DNA from 3 places in the Undibacterium sp. 14-3-2 genome. Region 1 is predicted to be linked to each of the others. Evidence: predicted binding sites of a transcription regulator. Region 1 holds the regulator's gene; each other region holds the start of a gene.
What was found. The regulator HrcA, encoded in region 1, represses chaperone genes, less so after heat shock. The targets are predictions, from matches to a motif close to TTAGCACTCNNNNNNNNNGAGTGCTAA.
Positions count from the first base shown of each region.

Region 2: rpoH (RNA polymerase sigma factor RpoH) is a predicted target of HrcA. The motif match lies at 4,932-4,958, and genes of this name have one in related genera.
Region 3: groES (co-chaperone GroES) is a predicted target of HrcA. The motif match lies at 3,640-3,666, and genes of this name have one in related genera.

Region 1 covers NZ_JAENGS010000002.1:599,114-606,946, reverse strand. Annotated here, with positions in the region: gene Undi14_RS07235 (symmetrical bis(5'-nucleosyl)-tetraphosphatase) at 217-1,044, opposite strand; gene hemH (ferrochelatase) at 1,056-2,162, opposite strand; gene recN (DNA repair protein RecN) at 2,176-3,822, opposite strand; gene Undi14_RS07220 (NAD kinase) at 3,976-4,869, opposite strand; gene Undi14_RS07215 (HAD family hydrolase) at 4,944-5,630, shown strand; gene hrcA (heat-inducible transcriptional repressor HrcA) at 5,675-6,694, shown strand; gene Undi14_RS07205 (response regulator) at 6,707-7,090, shown strand; gene fur (ferric iron uptake transcriptional regulator) at 7,155-7,583, opposite strand; gene Undi14_RS07195 (outer membrane protein assembly factor BamE) at 7,714-7,833, shown strand, end outside.
Region 2 covers NZ_JAENGS010000003.1:156,641-164,473, forward strand. Annotated here, with positions in the region: gene Undi14_RS08585 (diguanylate cyclase) at 1-328, shown strand, start outside; gene Undi14_RS08590 (YfhL family 4Fe-4S dicluster ferredoxin) at 347-604, opposite strand; gene coaD (pantetheine-phosphate adenylyltransferase) at 656-1,150, opposite strand; gene rsmD (16S rRNA (guanine(966)-N(2))-methyltransferase RsmD) at 1,215-1,874, opposite strand; gene ftsY (signal recognition particle-docking protein FtsY) at 1,986-3,089, shown strand; gene Undi14_RS08610 (cell division ATP-binding protein FtsE) at 3,116-3,790, shown strand; gene Undi14_RS08615 (ABC transporter permease) at 3,826-4,740, shown strand; gene rpoH (RNA polymerase sigma factor RpoH) at 5,030-5,920, shown strand; gene Undi14_RS08625 (SCO family protein) at 6,121-6,702, opposite strand; gene cyoE (heme o synthase) at 6,699-7,583, opposite strand; gene Undi14_RS08635 (heme A synthase) at 7,589-7,833, opposite strand, start outside.
Region 3 covers NZ_JAENGS010000002.1:302,669-310,501, forward strand. Annotated here, with positions in the region: gene Undi14_RS05905 (DUF4260 domain-containing protein) at 1-43, opposite strand, end outside; gene Undi14_RS05910 (hypothetical protein) at 77-220, shown strand; gene Undi14_RS05915 (putative bifunctional diguanylate cyclase/phosphodiesterase) at 448-2,706, opposite strand; gene groES (co-chaperone GroES) at 3,927-4,217, shown strand; gene groL (chaperonin GroEL) at 4,268-5,917, shown strand; gene Undi14_RS05930 (OPT family oligopeptide transporter) at 6,350-7,833, shown strand, end outside.

The DNA.
Region 1 (7,833 bases):
TTGCGCGCAGGCACATGTTTAAAAACGTAATAAATGTAACAAATTTGTTATCTGGAAGTATAGATCAGAAGATTGCTAAATTATTATTTGAATGTAATGTTTTAAACATTGTTCACAACTGTTTTGCGTCGTCGCCGTCATGAATACAACAACGGCAAGTGGGCTGAGCGCGCACTTGCCGTTAGATTGTTTCTAATGGGAAAAATGTTGCTTATCTCAGCCTGGTTTTTGCTGTTGCGGGCAGTCGATCTGTACCAGCGTTCTGTCGTGAAGAGCAACTGCGGTCAGCTTACCACCCCATACGCAACCGGTATCAAGGCTGATCAGATTGGAACGTAATACCAGTCCTAAGGTGGACCAGTGACCAAACACTACCGTGCTGTTGTCCGAGGCACGTGGCAGATCGAACCAGGGCGCATGTCCTTGCGGAGCAGTACCGACGCCATCCTTGCTGGCAAAATCCATCTGTCCTTCGATGCTGCAAAAACGCATCCGTGTCAGGGCATTGACGATGCAGCGCAAGCGATCTGCTCCCTGTAAACCGTCATCCCAGTAAGCCGGAGTATTGCCATACATTTGCCGTAAAAAGCCCAGCCAGTCCGCACTGCGCAACATGGTTTCCACTTCACCCGCGAGTGCCATGGTTTTTTCGGCTGACCACGATGGGAAAAGTCCGGCATGGATCAGTAAGTGCTGTTGCTCTGTTATCGCCATCGGCCGCTGGCGCAACCATTCCAGCAATTCAGCGCAATCCGGCGCATTTAATATTTCTGTAAGCGTATCGCTGCGATGCGCGGGACGTATGCCATGAGCAACCGCAAGCAGATGCAGATCGTGATTCCCAAGCACACTCTCTGCTCGCCCGGCTTGTTGCAAAGCACGGACGCGACGCAGAGTCTGCAAGGATTTCGGCCCGCGATTCACCAGATCACCGGCAAACAGATAGCGGGCGGAACGTGAGTGCTGTTCTATGCGATGCAGCAGTTCACCCAGCTGATCGTCGCAACCTTGAATGTCACCGATAAAATATGTTGCTGTCGTCATGTCTCTGGCGCTTATTGATTCGCACCCATGCGTTTGGCTTCGGCGCGGCTGAGCAGTGCCTGTTGCTTCTGTTCTTCGCGCATGCTGACCGTCAGCATGGTTGGCCAGCCGATCAGATGTTGTTCCGCAATTTCCGCCAGAGCGCGTAACCAGGATGGCGATTCGTTCAGACAAGGAATGTAATTAAATTCTTTACCACCGGCTTGCAGAAAGTCAGCCCGTACTTCCATCGCAATTTCTTCCAGCGTTTCCAGGCAGTCGGCGATGAAGCCGGGGCAGATCACATCAACGCGCCGCACCCCATCTTGGGCGAGTTGCGTTACCGTTGGTGCAGTGTAGGGTTGCAGCCATTCGGCTTTTCCTAAACGCGACTGGAAAGTGACGATGTACTGATCTTTCGATAGGCCTAGCTTTTCAGCAAGCAGGCGTGCGGTTTTATAGCATTCACAATGATAGACGTCACCGCGCAGCAGAAAGGCTTTTGGCAAACCGTGAAAACTCATGACCAGTTTTTCCGGCCTGCCGTTGGTTTGCCAGCTTGCCAGCACCGATAGCCGCAGCGCTTCTATGTAAGCCTCGTGATCATGATAATTTTTGACCAGACGCAGTTCAGGAATATTTCTGACCTGTTGATAATGGCTGAACACCGCGTCGAAATTCGATCCGGTCGTTGTCGCAGAATATTGTGGATAAGCCGACAAAATCAATAAGCGATCATAACCATCTGCTTTCAGCTTTTGCAGCACATCGGGTATCGATGGTGTGCCGTAGCGCATCGCATAAGTGACGTGTACCTCATGACCACGTTCACCAAGATAGCCCTTCAGTAGTACGGCCTGTTTTTCCGTGTGTACTTTCAGCGGCGAGCCGTCATTGGTCCAGATAGACGCATATTTTTTTGCGGACTGGCCGGAGCGGAAAGGCAGGATGATGCCCTGCAGGATCAGCCACCAGATTGCGCGGGGTACTTCAACGATACGTCTGTCCCATAAAAACTGTTTCAGATAGCGGCGTACTGCCGGTCTGGTCGGTGCATCCGGCGTACCGAGATTAATCAGTACGACCGCCGTTTTTCCGATTTTTCCGTGGGAGTAATCAGGTTCTTTCAGAAAGCGCATGGTATTTATTTTTTTAAGAGGCCAGTAATTCTCTGGCGTGTTTACGAGTGGTTGCGGTGATTTCTATGCCACCCAGCATGCGGGCGATTTCTTCGACGCGTTGTTTGTTATCAAGAGCATCGATATGAGAGATGGTTTTGCCGTCGTGATTTGTTTTGCTGACTTGAAAATGCTGATTCGCCTGACTCGCCACTTGTGGTAAATGGGTGACGCATAATACCTGCCGGTCTTGTCCCAGACGTTTCAGTAAACGTCCGACTACTTCCGCAACACCGCCACCAATACCGCTGTCAACTTCATCGAAAATCAAGGTAGGTGTTGCCGTCGCACCAGACGTGATGACGGAAATGGCTAAAGAGATGCGTGCCAGCTCGCCACCGGACGCCACTTTTGCCAGCGGACGGGCTTGCACCCCGGCATGACCGGCGACTAAAAATTCAACCTGTTCGATACCGTATGCGGCAGGCTCACAAGCATTCAGACTGACGGCAAAACTGCCACCGGTCATGCTTAATTCTTGCATTGCCGCCGTTACCTCAACACTCAGTGTTTTTGCGGTTTTTTCGCGCGCTTTGCTCAGTTGTTGCGCCGCTTGCAGATAATGCTGATACGCTTTTTCTTCCTGCAAGCGAAGCGCATCCATATCACTGGCATCGGACAACTGTTTTAATTGCTCAGATAAAGTTGCAAATTCCTGATGTAAATATTCAGGAGCGACATGAAAGCGGCGCGCAGTGGTATGTATGGTTTCGACGCGTTGTTCGACTTCACGTAAGCGTGCCGGATCGAGCTCGGTGCGATTCAGATAATCGTTCAGCGCGTAAGTTGTTTCCTGCAAATTGATGCAGGCAGATTCCAGCGCTTCAGTCACCGGTTTCAGCGCGGCATCGTAATCCAGCAGCTTGAGTAATTTTTGTTGTACGGCAGTCAGTTGCGATAGCACTGGATGATCTGAATCCGAAATCAGGGTGGCCGCTTCTTGCGCGCCATCAAGCAGGCTTGCTGCATGTGCCAGACGGCTGTGTTCCTGACTGATGTTTTCCCATTCGCCTGCTTTGATTTGCAATTTGTCGAGTTCACCTACCTGCCATTCAAGACGCTCGCGCTCTTGCAAGACATTCTTGGCGTTGGTTTCAAATTCTTCGCGCTGCCGGCTCAGATTACGCCATGCTTTGTAACGTGTCGCAACTTCTGCGGCGCTCTCTTGTAAGCCGCCTTGCATATCCAGCAGCGAGCGTTGTGCTTCTGCTTTGAGTAAAGACTGATGCGCGTGTTGCCCGTGGATATCGACCAGCAGATCACCCAGTTCGCGTAATTGCGCCGCGGTGGCTGTGATGCCGTTGATCCAGGCCTTCGAGCGTCCCGCGTTATCGATCGTGCGGCGCAGAATCAACTGTTGCTCAGGATCGCTGAATTCATTTTCCAGCAGCCATTGCTGGACATTATCCGAAACCGAAAATTCGGCAGAGATATCTGCTTTCGCGGCAGATTCGCGCACCATGCTCGCATCCCCACGCCCGCCGAGTGCCAGTGTCAGCGCATCGATCAGTATCGATTTACCCGCGCCGGTTTCACCCGTCAGGACACTGAAGCCGGATGAAAATTCCAGTTCAAGAACATCAACAATGACAAAATCACGAATGGCAAGCGTGCGCAGCATAGGAGCAGGAGTAGTTAAAAATAAAAAAACGAAATAAAAAAACGAAATGAAAAAAGGAAAAAATTCAGACTGGATTAGCAAAGCTATTTTAGCAATAAGTAACCCTATAAGCAGCGTCTTGCATCCCCCGGTTCAGCGGAGAGTTGTTTGCCATTAATTCAGTGCGCCTTCCACGGTAGGGTATTCGTTCCAGTGCAGTTTTTCCCGCAGCGTATGGTAATAATTCCAGTCCTGAGGATGCAGGAAAGTCACCGTGTGGTTGGAACGTTTGACGACGATGCGATCCTGACGCAACAGGCTGGCAAAGGTTTGCATGTCAAAGTTGACGCTGATGTCGCGTCCGGCAACGATTTCGATCACGATTTCACTGCTTTCAGGTAGCACGATAGGGCGATTCGATAAAGCATGTGGTGCAATCGGCACCATGACGATGCCGCTCAGGCTGGGGTGCAGCAGCGGCCCGCCTGCTGAGAGAGAATACGCAGTGGAGCCAGTTGGGGTGGAGACGATCAATCCGTCCGAGCGTTGGTTGTACATGAAGTGAGAATCGACTTCGACACTGAGCTCGACCATGCCGGAACCGGTCCCGCGTGACACCACAATGTCGTTAAAGGCGAGACCGCTGAAGATCTGATGTCCTTCACGGACAACGATAGCCTGCAGCAGGCTGCGCCGTTCAGAGACATATTTGCCTTCCAGCATCTCAGCAATCACCGGAATCATACGATCGAGCGGGATATCTGTAATGAAACCGAGTCGCCCCTGATTAATGCCTATCAGCGGGATATGGTATTGCGCCAGTTGCCGGGCGATACCGAGCATCGTACCGTCGCCACCGACCACAATCGCGGCATTTGCATGTTTTCCTATGTCCGCGACTGACATGGCCTGAAACCCCGGTAATTCTATGTATTGCGCCGTTTCAGCTTCGATCACAACCGTATTGCCTGCGCGGTCAAGAAAGCTGGCGAGTTCACTCATTGATTCTGCTATACCGGGAGCATTAAATTTACCAACAAGTGCAATCGTTTTTGAAGGGACAGTCATAAAAAAAGAGTGGTGACGTGATTCGTCAGATTAGACCATAATTAGCGTAGAAATGAATCAACTGACTGCTATTTATGACAATTAAAGCTGTATTACTGGATTTAGACGATACCTTGTGGCCGGTTGCGCCGGTGATTCAACATGCGGAAGCGAGCTTGTATCAGTGGATGCTGGAACATGTACCGGCCGTGGCAGCGAATTATTCCGTCGAATCAATGCGGCAACGGCGCAATAAGCTGGTACCAACGGATCCCCGTTTTCAATACGACCTGTGGGCCTTGCGACATACCTTGCTTAGCCAGATATTCGCAGAACATGATGTGCCTGTCGCGAAGGCCGATCAGGCCATGGCGGTATTTGCCGATGCCCGCAATCAGGTCAGTTTGTATGATGATGTCGTTCCAGCGCTAAAGGTATTGTCGCAGCGGGTTCTGTTGGGCTCGGTCTCAAATGGCTTTGCTGATCTGCGTGAAATTGGTCTTGCTTCACATTTCCGTACATCGATTGCGGCACGTGAGTTTGGTTGCGCCAAACCTGATCCGCGCATATTTCTCGCCGCCTGTGAAGCACTGGGCGTAAAACCGCACGAAGCCTTATATGTCGGCGATGATTTATTGCTCGACGTGCAAGGCGCGCAACAGGCAGGCTTGCGCGGAGCGTGGATGAACCGGCATAGTCTGGAGATCAAGGATGACCGCCATCAACATATTCAGCCTGATGCGGAATTTAAAAATTTACATGATTTGACAAAATGGTTATGAAGTTTTCTATGTTCATGTTTGCTTCAGTCGCATAAAATGAACAGATGCTACTAGACACTCGCGCTCAAACTCTTTTAAAAGCCCTCGTAGAACGCTACATTGCCGATGGTCAGCCTGTAGGTTCGCGTGCTCTCTCAAAAATTTCCGGTCTTGATCTGTCGCCGGCGACGATCCGTAATGTGATGGCTGATCTGGAGGAGATGGGTTTGGTTGCCAGCCCGCATACGTCGGCTGGCCGCGTTCCCACCCCCAAAGGTTATCGCGTATTTGTTGATAAATTACTGACGGTGCAGGAAATCAGCGAGCTGGGGCTGGAATCCCGGCTGCAATCGGGTTTGTTATCTCAACCCCCGCAAAAAATCATTGCGAATGCCGCACAGATATTATCCTCGTTGTCGCAATTTGCCGGTGTTGTTATGACGCCGAAAACCGAATCCATTTTTCAGCAGGTCGAATTTTTGCGGCTGTCGGAAAAGCGCATTTTGCTGGTGGTTGTGGCACCGACCGGAGAAGTGCATAACCGCTTGCTCCTGACGGATATTGATTACACCCCAGCGCAGTTGTCGCAGGCAGCTAATTATCTGAATCAGAATTTCAGCGGACATGCTTTTGAAGATGCACGCCTCGGTATTAATAGCGAATTACGGCAGTTGCAAACAGATATGACCAGTCTGATGCAAGCAGCTGTCGAAGCGGGCAGTGATGCCTTGTCTGAGCAAAGTGATGAAATGGTTATTTCAGGAAAAACCAATTTACTGAATGTGCAGGATTTATCGTCCAACATGACATCACTGCGTAAGCTGTTCGACATGTTCGAGCAAAAGAGCAGTCTGATGCAATTGCTGGACGTATCTTGTAAAGCGACAGGCGTGCAGATTTTTATCGGTGGGGAATCGCAGTTGTTGCCTATGGATGAGATGAGCGTTGTCACTGCGCCGTATGAGGTTAACGGTAAGATTGTCGGCACCCTGGGGGTGATCGGTCCGACGCGAATGGCGTATGAAAGAGTGATACCGATTGTTGATATTACGGCGAAATTACTTTCTAACGCCTTGAGTCAGTAAAAGAGAAATGCGATGTTAAATAAAAATATTTCCATATTACTCATTGACGACAACGATATTACCCGCGAAGTGTTACGTGTCGTGTTGCGCAACGAGGGATACACGGTTGCAGGTGAGGCGACAGACGGTGGAACCGGGCTGGATATGGCGCTCAAACTACGGCCAGACGTGATTATGCTGGATGTGGTGATGCCTAAAGTCAGCGGTCTTGACGTGCTGCCAAAACTTAAAGATATGTTGCCTGATACCAGAATATTGCTGGTAACAGCGAGTCACGATAAGGACATTTTGTCGGAAGCGGTGAAATCAGGCATACACGGCATTATTCTGAAACCATTTAACGCGCAGAAAATTATCGATACTGTTGCTGGTGTCGCTGCAAAAATAAAAAAATAACCGAACGCACCCACGCATCCTGTTACAAGCGCTTCAATGCTCACTGGTATGAGCACGTTGACACTTAATTTTTGTGCTCGCAGTTCTCTTTCGTGCAACTACCGTAGATCGCGAGTGAATGTTCTGCGATTTTAAAGCCGCGCTCCAGAGCGATGGTATGCTGGCGCTGTTCAATTTCTGCATCAAAAAACTCTTCAACGCGACCGCAATCGAGGCAGACCAGATGATCATGGTGTGAGCCTTCGTTTAATTCAAAAATAGCTTTGCCAGTTTCAAAATGATTCCGGTGCAGCAGGCCCGCCTGCTCAAATTGTGTCAGAACGCGGTAGACAGTTGCCAGACCGACATCCATATTTTCATTCAAAAGTATTTTATAGACGTCTTCTGCAGTCAGATGGCGAACCTTACTACTTTGGAAAATTTCGAGGATTTTCAGGCGTGGCAAGGTTGCTTTAAGTCCGCTGGCTTTCAGATTTGGAGTGCTGTTTGTCATGTTTTCGGTCAAAAGAGGGCTATCTGCTTTATGATATCGGGTTTTAGGGCATGTTGCTCAATTACTGAGGGTACCTATGCGATTGTTGTTTTCAAAATCTGTTCAAGGTAAAGCCATCCGGCTTGCAGGCATGACATTATTACTGGGCGTATCTGCTTGCGCATCGAAACCGCCAGTGGCGGACAAAGCTGTGTCAGCAACGGCCGGTACGCAAATATACGCACCGACAGGGGTGAGTAAATTCCTGGGC
Region 2 (7,833 bases), on a different contig from region 1:
AGTGGCAAAGCGGATCAAGGCAGAGTTACGGCTCAGCGATACGCTGGGGCGTTTCGGTGGTGAGGAATTTGTAGTTTTACTGATTAACGCCAATCTGCAGGACGCCATGCTGGTAGCAGAACGCATACGTCGCAGCATCGCAGGCAAACCATTTACACTGTCAGATAAGGGACATTGTTCCACCACGATTTCTATCGGATTGACGACCGTGTCGGAGAAACACAATCTGGGCGAGGCGACTGCGGTGGCAAGAGAAATGATCTCTCGCGCCGACCGCGCCTTATATGATGCTAAACGCTCAGGCAGAAATCAGGTGCGTTGCGAATAACCGGCAGCGGCAACGAAATTATTTAACTTGTGCCGCTTGTAAATGTTCGTATTTCGCCTGCAACTGCGCTGGCGTCTCACGCCATTCAGGATTGAATGGAATGCAGTTCACCGGACAAACCTGCTTGCATTGCGGTTCTTTGTAGTGACCAACACATTCCGTACATTTATGCGGGTCGATTTCATAAATCTCCGGCCCCATAAAAATCGCGTCATTCGGGCATTCGGGTTCACACACGTCGCAGTTAATGCAATCGTCGGTAATCATCAGGGCCATACTTACTTCACTTTCATTTCATCTGCGCATCTGCGGCATGGCAGTAACGCTTTATTTACTTTCGTTCAGCGCGTCAACCTTCTGCTTGAGCCAACGATCAACCGAAGGGAAAACGAACTTGGATACATCACCGCCAAACATCGCGATTTCACGCACGATCGTGCCTGAGATAAACTGATACTGGTCAGATGGCGTCAGAAACAGCGTTTCCACATCCGGCAACAGATAACGGTTCATCCCTGCCATCTGAAACTCATACTCAAAATCCGACACGGCCCGCAGACCACGCACGATCACGCGCGCATCATTTTTCCTGACGAAATCCTTGAGCAAGCCAGAAAAACTCTCCACCCGCACATTCGGATAATGTCCCAACACTTCATTCGCAATGCTCAGGCGCTCTTCCAGAGAGAAAAATGGCCGTTTATTTTTACTGTCGGCAACACCAACCACCAAAGTATCAAAAAGACCTGAGGCGCGACGCACCAGATCTTCGTGACCGCGGGTCAGCGGATCAAATGTTCCCGGATAAACGGCTGTGACCATCTTGACTCCTTATTTTCGCTATTTGCGCTGTTTGCATAATGATATGCACTAAATTGATCTGGCATTATGCCTGATTTTCGTGCGCATTATGCTGCAAAATGTTGCGTTGCAGAATATGGAAATACACACTTCCGGCTTTATCCGCCCGTATCACCTGCCATCCGCTCAGCAATTCCAGCATATCCGGCTCACTACTTTGCTCGTCGAGCGGGAATTCTGCTTCGACATAAACATACCCATTATTGTTCAGCGCTTCGCGGCAAACAGGCAAAATTTTTGCCAGCCAGCCTTGTCCGAAAGGCGGGTCCAGCAAGATCAGGTCAAATTTTTTCCCTTCGGCCGCAGCGCTCGTGATCACTTTACCGGCATCGCCCCTGAGCAACTGGCACTGATGCGCTTCGAGTTTAGCTTTAACCTGTTCGAGCTGCTTGAACGCCGGCGTATGTGACTCCACCATCGTGACCAGACGCGCGCCACGGCTGGCTGCTTCAAATCCCAGTGCACCGCTACCGGCAAATAAGTCCAGACAACTGACTTGCGCCCAATTCGCGTTAAAAAGATGGTTCAGCCAGTTAAATGTCGTTTCACGGACACGGTCTGGCGTTGGTCTCAGGCCATCGGCCTCAATCACGCTTAACAAGCTGCGCTTCCACTGGCCGCCGATGATTCGCACCTGATGGGCGACTCTTTGAGGAGATACGGGTTTTTTAGTCTTGGTTTTCATTAGTTGAATGACACTGGTAAGTCAAATTACCCGGCGCGGTCTGTTAGAATGGCTGCATTCTAATACTTGGGTCAGCAGTTTGCAGCTTCCCCTCTCCGACAAAATCATCCGATGTTTAGTTTTTTCAAAAGAAAACCCAAAGAAGAACCGGTAGTAACGCCTGAAGTCGTTGCTACGCCTGCTTCTGCGGCAATACCGACTACGCCTGCCGAGCTGCCGCAGACAATTGCCGAACCAGCAATACAACCGCTCGCTGCGGCGGCGCCAGTAACAGCAGCCGTAGAAACGGTATCAGCGCCCGCGCCACAACCTGAACAAAAGCGTTCATGGCTGAGCCGTCTGAAAGCTGGTCTGGCCAAGACCTCGTCGAATCTGACCACGCTGTTTATCGGCGCGCGTATTGATGATGAGCTATATGACGAACTCGAAGCGGCTTTATTGACATCCGACGCGGGCGTCGAAGCGACGCTGTTTTTGCTCGATACGCTGAAAAAGAAAGTCAAAGAAGAAAAATTAACCGAAGCAGAACAAGTCAAAGCCGCGCTCAAAACGTTGTTGCTGGAATTGCTCACACCTTTGCAAAAACCGCTGGAACTGGGTCGTCATCAACCTCTGGTCATGATGATTGCAGGCGTCAATGGCGCAGGAAAAACCACCACCATCGGCAAGCTCGCGAAGCACATGCAGGTTCACCATCAGTCTGTATTGCTGGCGGCTGGCGATACTTTCCGTGCTGCAGCGCGCGAGCAATTATCGGTCTGGGGCGAGCGCAATGATGTGACGGTGATTTCGCAGGAATCCGGCGATCCGGCAGCGGTGGCGTTTGACGCTGTTGCATCCGCACGTGCACGCGGCACAGATGTGGTGATGGTCGATACCGCAGGGCGTTTGCCGACTCAATTGCATCTGATGGAAGAACTGAAAAAGATCAAACGTGTGATTGCCAAAGGCATGGAAGGCGCACCGCAGGAAGTGCTGCTGATCATTGATGGCAACACCGGACAAAACGCGCTGGCACAAGTCAGGGCGTTTGACGATGCATTGCAACTGACCGGTTTGATCATTACAAAATTAGATGGCACAGCAAAAGGCGGCGTTCTGGCAGCGATTGCGAAAACCCGCCCGATACCAGTCTATTTCATCGGCATCGGTGAGCAGATCGAGGATCTGCAACCATTCAACGCGCAGGAATTCGTCGACGCCTTGTTTAATTAAAATCACAGACAGTCAGTGCAACGATCATGATCGAATTCGATAACGTCACTAAACAATATTCGCGTGATGCCTACGCTTTGCGCGATATCTCTCTGACCATACAGGATGGAGAACTCATTTTTCTGGCGGGCCCCTCTGGTGCAGGAAAATCGACTTTATTAAAAATGATCGCTGGCATAGAAAAGCCGACCAGCGGCCATGTCATCGTCAATGGTCAGGATGTCAGCAAACTCAAAACCGGCAGCCTGCCGTATTTGCGCCGTAAGCTCGGATTAATTTTGCAGGATCAGAAATTACTGACCGACCGCAGCGTTCTCGACAACGTCATGCTGCCGCTGATTGTGACCGGCGCTACTTCGAATGAAGCAGAATCGCGTGCCTGCGTCGCACTGGAAAAAGTCGGATTGCTGGATAAAGCCAATGCCTTGCCGCTGGAGCTTTCCGGTGGTGAACAGCAGCGTGTTGCGATTGCGCGCGCCATCGTGAATCGCCCTAAAATCATTCTGGCAGACGAACCCACCGCTTTTCTGGACAGAGACAATGCCAACAAAGTGCTGAGCGCGTTGAAAGCGTTTCAGAGTGCGGGCGTCACTTGCATCATATCCAGTCACGATGAGCAATTCTTAGATCAGGCCGACCGCGTGATCTATCTGAGCAATGGACAAATCTCGGATTCATGGACAACAGGCGCTGCCGCCTGACTTCCGTCTGCTATTACGCCTTCAAGGAAATCCCTATGACCATCTGGTTTCGTGAACATCTGTTTGCACTGAAAAGCGCATTCACCCACTTGCGCGCCGGTACCGGAAATTTCATCTTCAATGTGCTGGTGGTCGCCATCGCGCTGGCGCTGCCGATTGCCGGACTCACGCTGATTGAAAATATCCGTCCTATCTCTTCACAGTTATCGATAGAACCGGAAATCAGTATATTTCTGACGACCGACACCGCGCGTGAAAATGCAACTGCATTGTCAGTACCAATCAAGCGTCTGCTGAAAGACAGTAATATCAGCGGCAAACTGAGCTTTACACCAAAAGAAAAAGCACTGGCGGCGATGCAGGATGCGTCCAGCCTCGCAGAAGTGCTATCAACACTGGGCGGCAATCCCCTGCCGGATGCTTACGTGCTTTCGCTGTCGAATAATGATGCAGCAAAACTCGATAAACTGGTCGAACAACTGCAGGCCTTGCCCGATGTTGAGGTGGTTCAGGTTGACTCAGCCTGGGTCAAGCGACTGGCGGCACTTGTGCAGATATTGCAGATAGGTTTGCTGTTTCTGGCAACGACACTGGGTGTAGTCGTGATTGTGGTCGTGTTTAACGCGACCCGTCTGCAAGTGATTTCGCATCAGGCTGAGATTTCCGTTACCCGTTTGTTAGGTGCGACCAACAGCTTCATTCATCGCCCCTACTATTACACCGGCGCGCTGCTGGGTCTCCTGGCGGGAAGCCTGGCGCTGGCTGCCATTGCGGCCTCTCTGCAGCCATTGAATCAGGCCATTGCGGAGTTTGCCAAACTGTATGCCTCCGAATTCCGTCTGGTACCGCTGGGCATATTACCCAGTCTGATGTTGCTGGGTGTCAGCATGTTACTGGGGTTGGCTGGCGCTTATCTGTCCGTCCGCCGTCAACTGGCGCGAACAAACTGATACATAATGATTTGCAACTTTCCCAAAAATCGCTGCTCTAACCGCCTGTTTAAAGCAGAGTAAGAAAGCTGATTCCAGAAATTTCTGCATAGTTACCAGTGGCGACCACTGGCAACAATACTCGGCGAGGGTCTGGAATACCCGCTTTTACCTCTGACCTCATCTTGATGAAATCATCATTTTCACGAGAATTAGCACTCTTCTCAAGAGAGTGCTAATATTAGGAAATAGTACGTTTGTTCAGAGTTATTTTTTTGCTCGGACTGCAGTAATTGAGAGGAACAACACAATGACTTCAAGACAACTTATTCCAGCATCAGACAGCACAGCGCTGGCGCTCGGCTTTACAGGTACGTTGGGCAATATTGACGCTTATATTTCTGCGGTCAATCGCCTGCCTATGCTGACGCATGAAGAAGAAATCGATCTGGCGACCCGCCTGCGTGACAATAATGACCTGTCCGCTGCGCAACAGATGGTGATGTCGCATCTGCGTCTGGTTGTATCCATTGCCCGTGGTTACCTCGGCTATGGCTTGCCACACGCCGATCTGATCCAGGAAGGCAATATCGGCCTGATGAAGGCGGTTAAACGCTTTGACCCTGATCAGGGCGTGCGTCTGGTGTCGTATGCGATGCACTGGATTAAAGCCGAAATGCACGAGTACATTCTGAAAAACTGGCGTTTAGTCAAAGTCGCGACGACCAAAGCGCAACGCAAACTGTTTTTCAATCTGCGCAGCCACAAAGAAGGTCTGGAAACCATGTCGCCTAAGCAAATTGATGCGCTGGCGAAGACCCTCGATGTGAAACGCGAAGAAGTGATCGAAATGGAAATGCGTCTGTCTGGTCGCGATATCGCGCTGGATGCACCTACTGATGATGATGACGATAAATTCGCACCTATCGCTTATCTAAAAACAGAATCAGAAGAGCCTACGCAGGTACTGGAATCACGCCAATACGATCGTTTGCAAAGCGAAGGGCTGGAATCAGCGTTATCAAAACTGGATGCGCGTTCACGTCACATTATCGAATCGCGCTGGTTGAAAAATGACGATGGCTCTGGTGCGACGCTGCACGAACTGGCAGATGAATACGGTGTTTCAGCCGAACGCATCCGTCAGATTGAAAGTGCGGCGCTGAAAAAAATGAAAGGTGCGCTGGTCAGCTTTTCCTGATCACACCGCACATGAAAAAAGGCACTCTGCGGAGTGCCTTTTTTTTATTGTTTATTCCCTGAAAACCGATAAATAAGGGGAGTATCTGTGATTCTGCACCTGATCTCCTTGAAAACAATGGGCGTTTAAATATACTCCCCCCAGTATATTTAAGGCTCAGCAGGCCGTTTTATATGCCCGCACCAGGCTGTTCAGAAAAATTACTTCAGTAACAGCTTTAAATCGTGAACGATAGGTTCTGCACCCTGACCATGACGCAGGAATAAACGCAGGCGGCCTTCGGTGTCAAAGACATAGCTGCCCGCCGTGTGATCCATGGTGTAACTGGTCGGCGTTTTTCCGTCCACTTTCTGGTAATACACTTTGAAGTCTTTTGCCACTTTTGCCGTCGCGGCGGCATCGCCATACAAACCGAGGAAACGCGGATCAAAGTTCGGCACATACGCCGCCATCAATGCCTGCGTATCACGTTCTGGATCGATCGTGACGAACAAGACTTGCACCTTATCTGCCTGCGGCCCCATTTTTTGCATCACGTTCGCCATTTCCACCATCGTGGTCGGGCAGACATCAGGACATTGGGTGTAACCGAAGAACATGACCACCAGCTTGCCGCGAAAATCCTTCAGCGTACGGGCTTTGCCATTGTGATCGGTGAGGGAAAAATCCTGCGCATAATCGAGCCCGGTGAGGTCGGTATTATTAAATTTTTCTCCGGGTTTGCCGCAAGCCGCCAGCCCTGCAATCAGAGCGCAAGCGAATAATTTTTTGAGTAAGTTCATAGTCGTATGTAGTGATCAACCAGCAGCGCAGCAAATAGCAGCGACAGGTAAATGATCGAATAAGCGAATGTTTTGCGGGCGAGAATATCGTTGTAATTGCGATAAATCCGCCATGCGTACCAGAGGAAAATCGCCCCGAGAATGACGGCACTGACAAGATAAATCAGGCCGCTCATCTGCACGGCATACGGCAGCATCGTCGTCGCAAACAAGGCGATGGTATATAGCCAGATATGGAAACGGGTAAATTCAGGGCCATGCGTAATCGGCAGCATAGGCAGACCTGAGCGCGCATAGTCATCGCGCCGGTACATCGCCAGCGCCCAGAAATGCGGCGGCGTCCAGACAAAAATAATCATCACCAGCAACCACGCTTGCATAGGAACATCGTTTGCTACCGCTGCCCAGCCGAGTGCCGGTGGCATCGCGCCAGACAAACCGCCAATCACAATATTCTGCGGCGTCGCTGGCTTCAGAATAATGGTGTACACCACGGCATAACCGACAAAAGTCGTAAACGTGAGCCACATCGTCAGCGGATTCACCAGCGTATACAGCACCCACATACCAGCACCACCGATCACGCCTGAAAACAATAAGGTCTGGGATGCACTGATTTCACCGGCGGCTGTGGCGCGCCTTGCGGTACGCGCCATACGCGAATCGATCTCGCGCTCGACCAGGCAATTCACCGCAAAAGCGGCACCCGCCAACAGCCAGATGCCTATGGTTGCGGCCACCACGACACGCCAGTCGGGTAAATCGGGCGTGGCCAGAAACATGCCGATGACGGCACAAAACACCGCCAGTTGCGTCACGCGCGGTTTGGTCAGCGCCCAGTATTGAGCAAAACGGTTAGAGGTCAGGCTTATTGTCGTCATATCAATTAGTGTGTGGCAATCAGTTTCGTCTGCCTGACCCGGTAGTTTAACATGGTCAGCAGCAGCACTAAGGTGGCCGCCCCACCGTTATGTAATACCGCCAGCAACAAAGGCCAGGAAAAAAAGACGGTCGAAACCCCGATCAGGAATTGCGCTGCAATCGCCAGCATGAGTTGACGACCCAGACGTTCGAATCCGGGTAAGTGCATGGCGCGCCACGCAACCACGGCAACCACAACCGCGACCAGCA
Region 3 (7,833 bases), 300 kb from region 1:
GCCGCAGAATCCAGCGCACTGCGCCAGTAGTTTCACCCGCCATGTCACTCCCCTGATCTGTTCATCCGAAGAAGCTATGTCAACTGCACGCGAACGCGCCGCAAGTCTTAGCTTCAGTATTATTCAAAGCGAATCAAAAACCGGACGATATGCCCGGTTGCCGGAACTTTCCTCGTCACCGTATTCACCGCTGGTGAAAGCGGCGGTGCAAGTTCTCTAGATTATTATGTGGAAGCATCTGGCCGGTGCCGGGTTGTTGATCCGGTGATCGATAAACTGACGATGGCGGTGGAATGCTGAAGTTGACTGCTGAAAGCTGAGATTATAAAACACTTCCGCAGCTCAAAGCGGAGTAGTCCGGGCAACATAGACATTATGCATGCCAACGACATGCCTGAAAATGATCGATTGCGGACTATCGATGGTGGGATGTTTCTTCCGCTGACATCAATGAATTTTCACTGGAGACGAACAGATCAATGGTATGTTTTCCGCAGCGATGGGTCTGGAAATGTAATACCCCTGCAAATAGTGGCATCCCATTTTCTGCAGCATACTGATTTGCTGTTCTGTCTCGACCCCTTCTGCAACCAGTTCCAGATCCAGATTGTGCCCCATCGCAATAATGGTGGAAACCAGGCTTTGGTGTCGCGCACTGCTTTCCAGCGCCATCACAAATGAACGATCGATTTTCAGCGTATTCAAATGAAACTGAGTCAGATAACTCAGCGATGAATATCCGGTGCCAAAGTCATCCAACGACAATCGTACCCCCATCGCGCGGAGATGATTTAAGGTCGTTCTCACATGAGCGCCATCGTCGATCAGCACACGCTCGGTCAGTTCCAGTTCAAGCTGCGCCGGATTTAACTGATTTATTTGCAGTGCGCGCTCCACATAGGTTATGAATCGTGTGTCGAGCAACTGACTTGCCGATACATTGACACACATGGTCAGATGCACGCCACTGGCCTGCCATTCCGCCAGTTGCCAACATGCCTGATTGAGTACCCAGGTGCCGATTTCGACAATGATTCCGCTTTCCTCTGCAATCGGAATGAAATGATCCGGCGAAACATTATTAAGTGTGCGGCTGTTCCAACGGAGTAAAGCTTCGACCTTATCAATTCTGCCCGTTTTCGCGTTCGCGACCGGTTGATATAAAAGATAGAGTTCATCCGAAGAAATAGCGCTGCGCAACGCGGTATCAATGACCGCCTCCCGCGCATGAGAGATCATGCTGGAAGAAAAAAAACGCAGGTGATTCCGCCCCGCTTTTTTTCCGTCATACATCGCAATATAGGCGTGCTGAATAACGGTGTCGGTATCGGTACCATGTTCAGGAATACATGTAACGCCAATACTTGCCGAGAACTGTATATTTTGCTGCAACAAAGGTATTCCGCTGGTCAGTATCTGAAACAGATCATCGCCGCAGAGCGCTGCTGTTTGTGCTGCGGAACCGGGCTCCAGACCATACATCGCAATTGCAAACTCGTCGCCGCCGAAACGGGCGGCCAGGCTGTTATCTGGTAACGCGCGCTGTAATCGCCCCCCGATTTCCCGCAGCAACTGTTCACCGGCGAGGTGCCCGAAGGAATCATTGATTCGTTTAAACCTGTCGATGTCCACCAACAACACAGCGCACTCTTGCCCCTTTTCCTGCGATTGTGCGATCACCCGCGCCAACTCCTGGGAAAAGCCATGACGATTGAAGAGCCCAGTCAGATCATCGTAGTGCGCAGCCTTGTGCAGTATCGCCTCTTTTTGTTTACGCTCACTGATATCCATCATCTGCACCATGCAGTAAGGACGCCCACGTTCATAATAGGGCGAGGAAATCAGCTCTAAGGGTACTTGTCCTTTGTCTGGCAACAGAACGACAATATTCTCGACCAAAGGATAATTACCGGCCGCAGCGGCGAATCGTTTGAAATAGCTCTTGACCGCATGAGCATCCAGCCCGTTCACGTGGTTCACCACGGGTGAGCCGACCATGCCTTTCGTTGAGGAATATCCAAGCAAACGCGCGCCGCGTTCGTTAATGACATGAATGATGCCATCCATGTTCAGAATCAACAGGCCATTACTCAGACAATCAATGGTACTTGCGTAACGTTCACGTATTTTTTCGAGTACCGCATAAATCAGACAAAGCGTTGACGATGTTTTGACGATTAATCCAAACATGAACCAGACGTCCAAACGGTCGGGGATCAGGTTCAGCACAGTGAGCAGATTGTAGCCACCGCGAATGATTAAAATCATCCCCAAAAGACGAAAGTGACGCTGCATGTACAACACACGGATGCCGGACCACAAAATCACGGTGCCAAGCAACATCTTCGTTGTTGCCTCTCTCATGGCTGGCACGTTGAAAAAAAACAGCGTGAGAAGAAGACAAAAAAGTGCAGATACAGCCGCGATAGGCATGACATGCTTACGACGCAGATTGCCGATGAAATATTCGGTGCCGGCCCAGAATCCGCTGATACTGATGGTCAGCAAACCGGCAGAAAGCAAAGGATTCAGCTGTTGCGGCAATTGCTGAAATGCCAGCCCACTGCCACAGGTAATGCCAGCCTGACCCGCGGCCCAGAATAGCGCATGCCAGTCATCGCGCTCATGTAGCCACGGCAGAATCATGGTGATGATCAGAATGACATCGACCACCAGTGAAAAAATAATAAATGTCTGAGTATCCACGTCTCTCTGTGCATTTCATTGTAGTAAGCAGCAATTGACAGAACGTAAAACCGGTCTTGTTACCACAAGAAATATTCGAACTGTGTTTGATCAGAAAATGAGCTTTCTGAATTTTCCCGGCGCATGTTCGTGCATTGAAGGCTATTGCCCTCATATTGTCAGAAGTCAACCGGAAAATGAAGCTGGCGAGCGGAAAAGCCTGATATTAAAAAGAGCCTTAGTTTCAAAGCATGCGTATTTCAAAGCGTGCGTATACTAGACAATTAATTTCCATGTAGCAACATTTCACGATTCGCATTACTCTTCCTGATGTCGCCTTTGACGCTTTTCCTGCACATGCCTATCCACATTCCAGACACTGGTTGCAGCCAAAACTACGGCATACACCGATAGCGCCAGTTCATCATACACTGACAGATCACGCCGCGCCCTCTAAGGCAGTTTTTATCGTTCGCGAACGCAACAACGCCCGAAGCCATCACACCAGCCGCAACACAGCAAGCCTGCATGGGCAAACAGCATGGTAAAGAAAAAGCGAAAATCCGCATACTCCCCCTATTTTTGGAAAAACACCCCAAATCTCAGCAGAAACATTGGGCTTGTATACATACCCCGGGGAGTATATTTTGCGGTTTTTGAGGGCATCGAACACGCCTGAGACTGCCTGACACCGCCCGGCACAAAAATACATCGCGCCCATCTGCTTAAAGCAGTCAGTGCGTGAAGAAGGGAAAATTAAGATATGCAGCAAGTTTGCCCACGAGGATGCACCTGCCCCAATCGCCTATCAGACTGTTGGCAAGAGCTTGCCGGGCTTGTTATGTGGACGTTGAAAATGATAACCAGCCAAAAGCGTCGCTAAGCCTCTGATTTTTAAAATAAAACTGCTTTTTCAACATTCTTCCTTGAAAAAACCTGACCTCGTCCATACAATTAGCACTCCACACAAGAGAGTGCTAACAATGTTAAAATCGACTGGTTTCAGCATTGCAGGCAACTTAGCCGCTGTTAGCGTGGTGGCTCTTGTGCAGCACATGTATGTGTGAAGTAAAGGGCTTGAAAGTGGCGAACACTGACACCATCTACGGCGCACATTTTTGTTTGTTTGCTGATGGGACTTATGCAAATCAGGTGATGCTTCAATGTCATTCTGTCTGAATTTGTGATGAGCCCCGTTTTACTTCGGTAGTTTTACTTTTGTAATTATTTTAGGAGTTAATATGAATCTTCGTCCCCTGCACGATCGCATTATCGTCAAACGTCTGGATCAAGAAACAAAAACTGCATCCGGTATCGTTCTGCCTGACGCAGCAGCTGAAAAACCAGATCAAGGTGAAGTATTGGCCGTTGGCGCTGGCAAGCAGTTGGATAACGGTTCGATCCGCGCACTGGAAGTGAAAGTCGGCGACCGCGTTTTGTTCGGCAAATACTCTGGCCAGGCTGTCAAAGTTGACGGCAACGAAGTGCTGGTAATGCGCGAAGAAGATATCTTCGCGATCGTACAGAAGTAATTCTTTCCCTGTAGCACTATAGAAATCCACAAGATTCTGGAGAAAATAACATGGCAGCTAAACAAGTAATTTTTGGCGATGACGCACGTGCGAAAATCGTTAACGGCGTAAATATTCTGGCAAATGCAGTAAAAGTCACTCTGGGCCCTAAAGGCCGTAACGTTGTTCTGGAACGCTCTTTCGGCGCGCCAACAGTAACTAAAGACGGCGTTTCTGTTGCTAAAGAAATCGAACTGAAAGACAAGCTGGAAAACATGGGCGCGCAGCTCGTGAAAGAAGTGGCTTCCCGCACTTCCGACAATGCTGGTGACGGTACAACAACAGCGACCGTGCTGGCACAAGCCATCGTTCGCGAAGGTTTCAAATACGTTGCAGCGGGTTTCAACCCAACAGACTTGAAACGCGGTATCGACAAAGCAGTAACCGCTTTGGTTGCTGAAGTCAAAACACTGTCCCGCCCAACGACAACGAATAAAGAAATCGCTCAGGTTGGTTCTATCTCTGCAAACTCTGACGCTGACATCGGCGACATCATTGCAAACGCAATGGACAAAGTGGGCAAAGAAGGCGTGATCACTGTTGAAGATGGCAAATCCCTCAACAACGAACTCGACATCGTTGAAGGTATGCAGTTTGACCGTGGCTACCTGTCACCATACTTCATCAATAACCCAGAAAAACAATCCGTTATTCTGGAAAACCCATTCATCCTGTTGTTCGACAAAAAAATCTCGAACATCCGTGATCTGCTCCCAGTATTGGAACAAGTGGCTAAATCCGGCCGCCCACTGTTGATCATCGCTGAAGATGTTGATGGTGAAGCACTGGCAACTCTGGTGGTTAACAACATCCGTGGCATCCTGAAAACAGCGGCTGTAAAAGCGCCAGGCTTTGGTGATCGTCGTAAAGCGATGTTGGAAGATATCGCTATCCTGACTGGTGGTAACGTGATCGCTGAAGAAGTCGGTCTGACACTGGAAAAAGCAACTCTGACAGATCTGGGTCAGGCTAAACGTGTAGAAATCGGTAAAGAAAACACGACAGTGATTGACGGCGCTGGTCAGGCTATCGCTATCGAAGGACGCGTAAAACAAATCCGCGCGCAAATCGAAGAAGCAACTTCTGATTACGACCGTGAAAAACTGCAAGAACGCGTTGCCAAACTGGCAGGCGGCGTTGCTGTGATCAAAGTCGGTGCTGCAACTGAAGTTGAAATGAAAGAGAAAAAAGCGCGCGTTGAAGATGCTCTGCATGCAACTCGTGCTGCAGTAGAAGAAGGCGTGGTTCCTGGCGGTGGCGTTGCTCTGTTGCGCGCTCGTGCAGCAGCTGGCGTGATCAAGGGCGACAATGCAGATCAAGAAGCTGGTATCAAGCTGGTGTTGAAAGCAATCGAAGCACCATTGCGTGAAATCGTTGCAAATGCTGGTGGCGAACCATCTGTTGTGGTCAACGCGATCATCAACGGCACAGGCAACTACGGTTTCAATGCTGCTAATGACACTTACGGCGACATGATTGAAATGGGTATTCTGGACCCAGCAAAAGTAACACGCTCTGCATTGCAAAATGCAGCGTCTGTTGCTGGCCTGATCCTGACTACTGACGCTCTGGTTGCTGAATTGGCTGAAGACAAACCAGCTGGTGGCATGGGCGACATGGGTGGTATGGGCGGCATGGGTGGTATGGGCGGCATGATGTAATACCGCTTGCTGCTCAGTTTGAGCTGCATACTAAAAAGCTCTGCAATCATTTTGCAGAGCTTTTTTTCATTTCAGAGTACGACATGTTGGCGGAAAAGGTAAAAAAACAGAATTTCCGTCCATCATTTGTTCTTTCATTTCAATCTTCATTTCAATCTCCATTTCACGCTGTCGCCCCCTTCAGCATCCTGATGCTGATGCGAATGGCACTCCACTCTGATGCCTTGCATCAATAGTCCGCCATCAATGTTATCAACGAACAACGATATTTGTCGTCACACATCTTGACAGCAAGATTGATGACTCAGATACTGCGGCATCTGAAAAATTATTTTCATTATTTCGACATCAGCGTTGATAAAACTGGCAAATACCTATGCCCGTCATCTGCACGCTGATGCGGTTGGTATCCTATTTCATCCCGGAGACATAATGGCGCTGCAACAATTATCTGAAGAGCAGGTACGCACCTGGACCCGAGCTCAGAAAGACGAGTGGTGGTTCAACAATATTTATCGTGGCGACATGCCGCAACTGACGTTCCGTTCAGCGCTGACTGGCTTTTTATTGGGTGGCATTCTGGCTGCAACAGCGCTGTATATCGCGGCGAAATCCGGTGTGAATATCGGCGTTGGCCTCACTTCCGTGATCCTGGCTTTTGCCCTTTTCCGGATTCTGTCCAAAACCGGCATCGCCAAAGACTTTACCGTTCTCGAAAATAACTGCGCGCAATCAATCGCTACTGCCGCAGGCTATATGACCATGCCGATGGTGGCACCCATCACCGCGTACATGCTGGTAACAGGAAAAATTATTCCCTGGTGGCACATGATGATCTGGATGGTGGTCTGCTCTGTTCTTGGTGTACTGGTTGCGTTTCCATTGAAACGCCGTTTCATTAACGAAGATCAGTTGCCGTTCCCGGAAGGTCGCGCCTGCGGCGTGGTGCTCGACACTTTGTATTCCGGCGATGGCAAAGAAGGCATGCGTCAGGCAAAACTGCTGGGATTGACGACGCTGTTTGCTGGTGCCTATCAGTTCCTGATCAGCGATGGCTGGATGAAACTGTTGCAATTCAAGCTGCTGCAGATGGATAAATGGGCTGGTATGAAAGAAGCCTGGCATCTGCAGGAAAGATTTGATGAATACTATTACATGGCAGCGGTCAAATTTGATTTATGGATACCCAAAATTCTGGGTATCGATTTCCGCACACTGGGTTTGCGCTTCACCGTCGATGCCGCGATGATTGGCGTCGGTGGCCTGATGGGTATCCGTGTTGCCAGCAGTTTGTTATTCGGCAGCTTGCTGAATTTTGCTTTACTTGGCCCATTGATGATACGCCAGGGTGATATCGTTGAGCGCATCGCCCCCAGCGGTAAAGTCGTACCGATTTCGCGCGTCGAAATTCTGAATCAATGGGGTCTGTGGTGGGCAGTATCGATCATGGTCGTCGGTTCTATCGTCACGCTGGCAGCGAAGCCTGAAATTTTTACCAGCTTATTTAAATCTTTCGGTAAAAAGAAAGAGATCAGCAGCAACAACGATTTGCTGAAAAATATCGAATTGCCGCTGATGATTTCCTATGTCGGTATTCCGGCATTCAGTATGCTCGGCGCATGGCTGAATTTCAGCTTTTTCGGCGTGCCTATGGTATTGACGTTTGCTGCTTTACCCTTAGTTCTTCTGCTGTCTGTGATTTGCGCAAACTCGATGGCACTGACATCCTGGACACCAACCGGCGCGCTCTCAAAAATCACCCAGATCACCATGGGCGCGATCGACAGAGTCAACCCGGCCAGCAACATGATCCCTGCCGGGATGACCGCCGAAGTAGCATCGAATGCCTCTAACTTATTATCCGATATCACACCGGGTTACATGCTGGGTGCAAAACCTCGCCAACAAGCGATTGG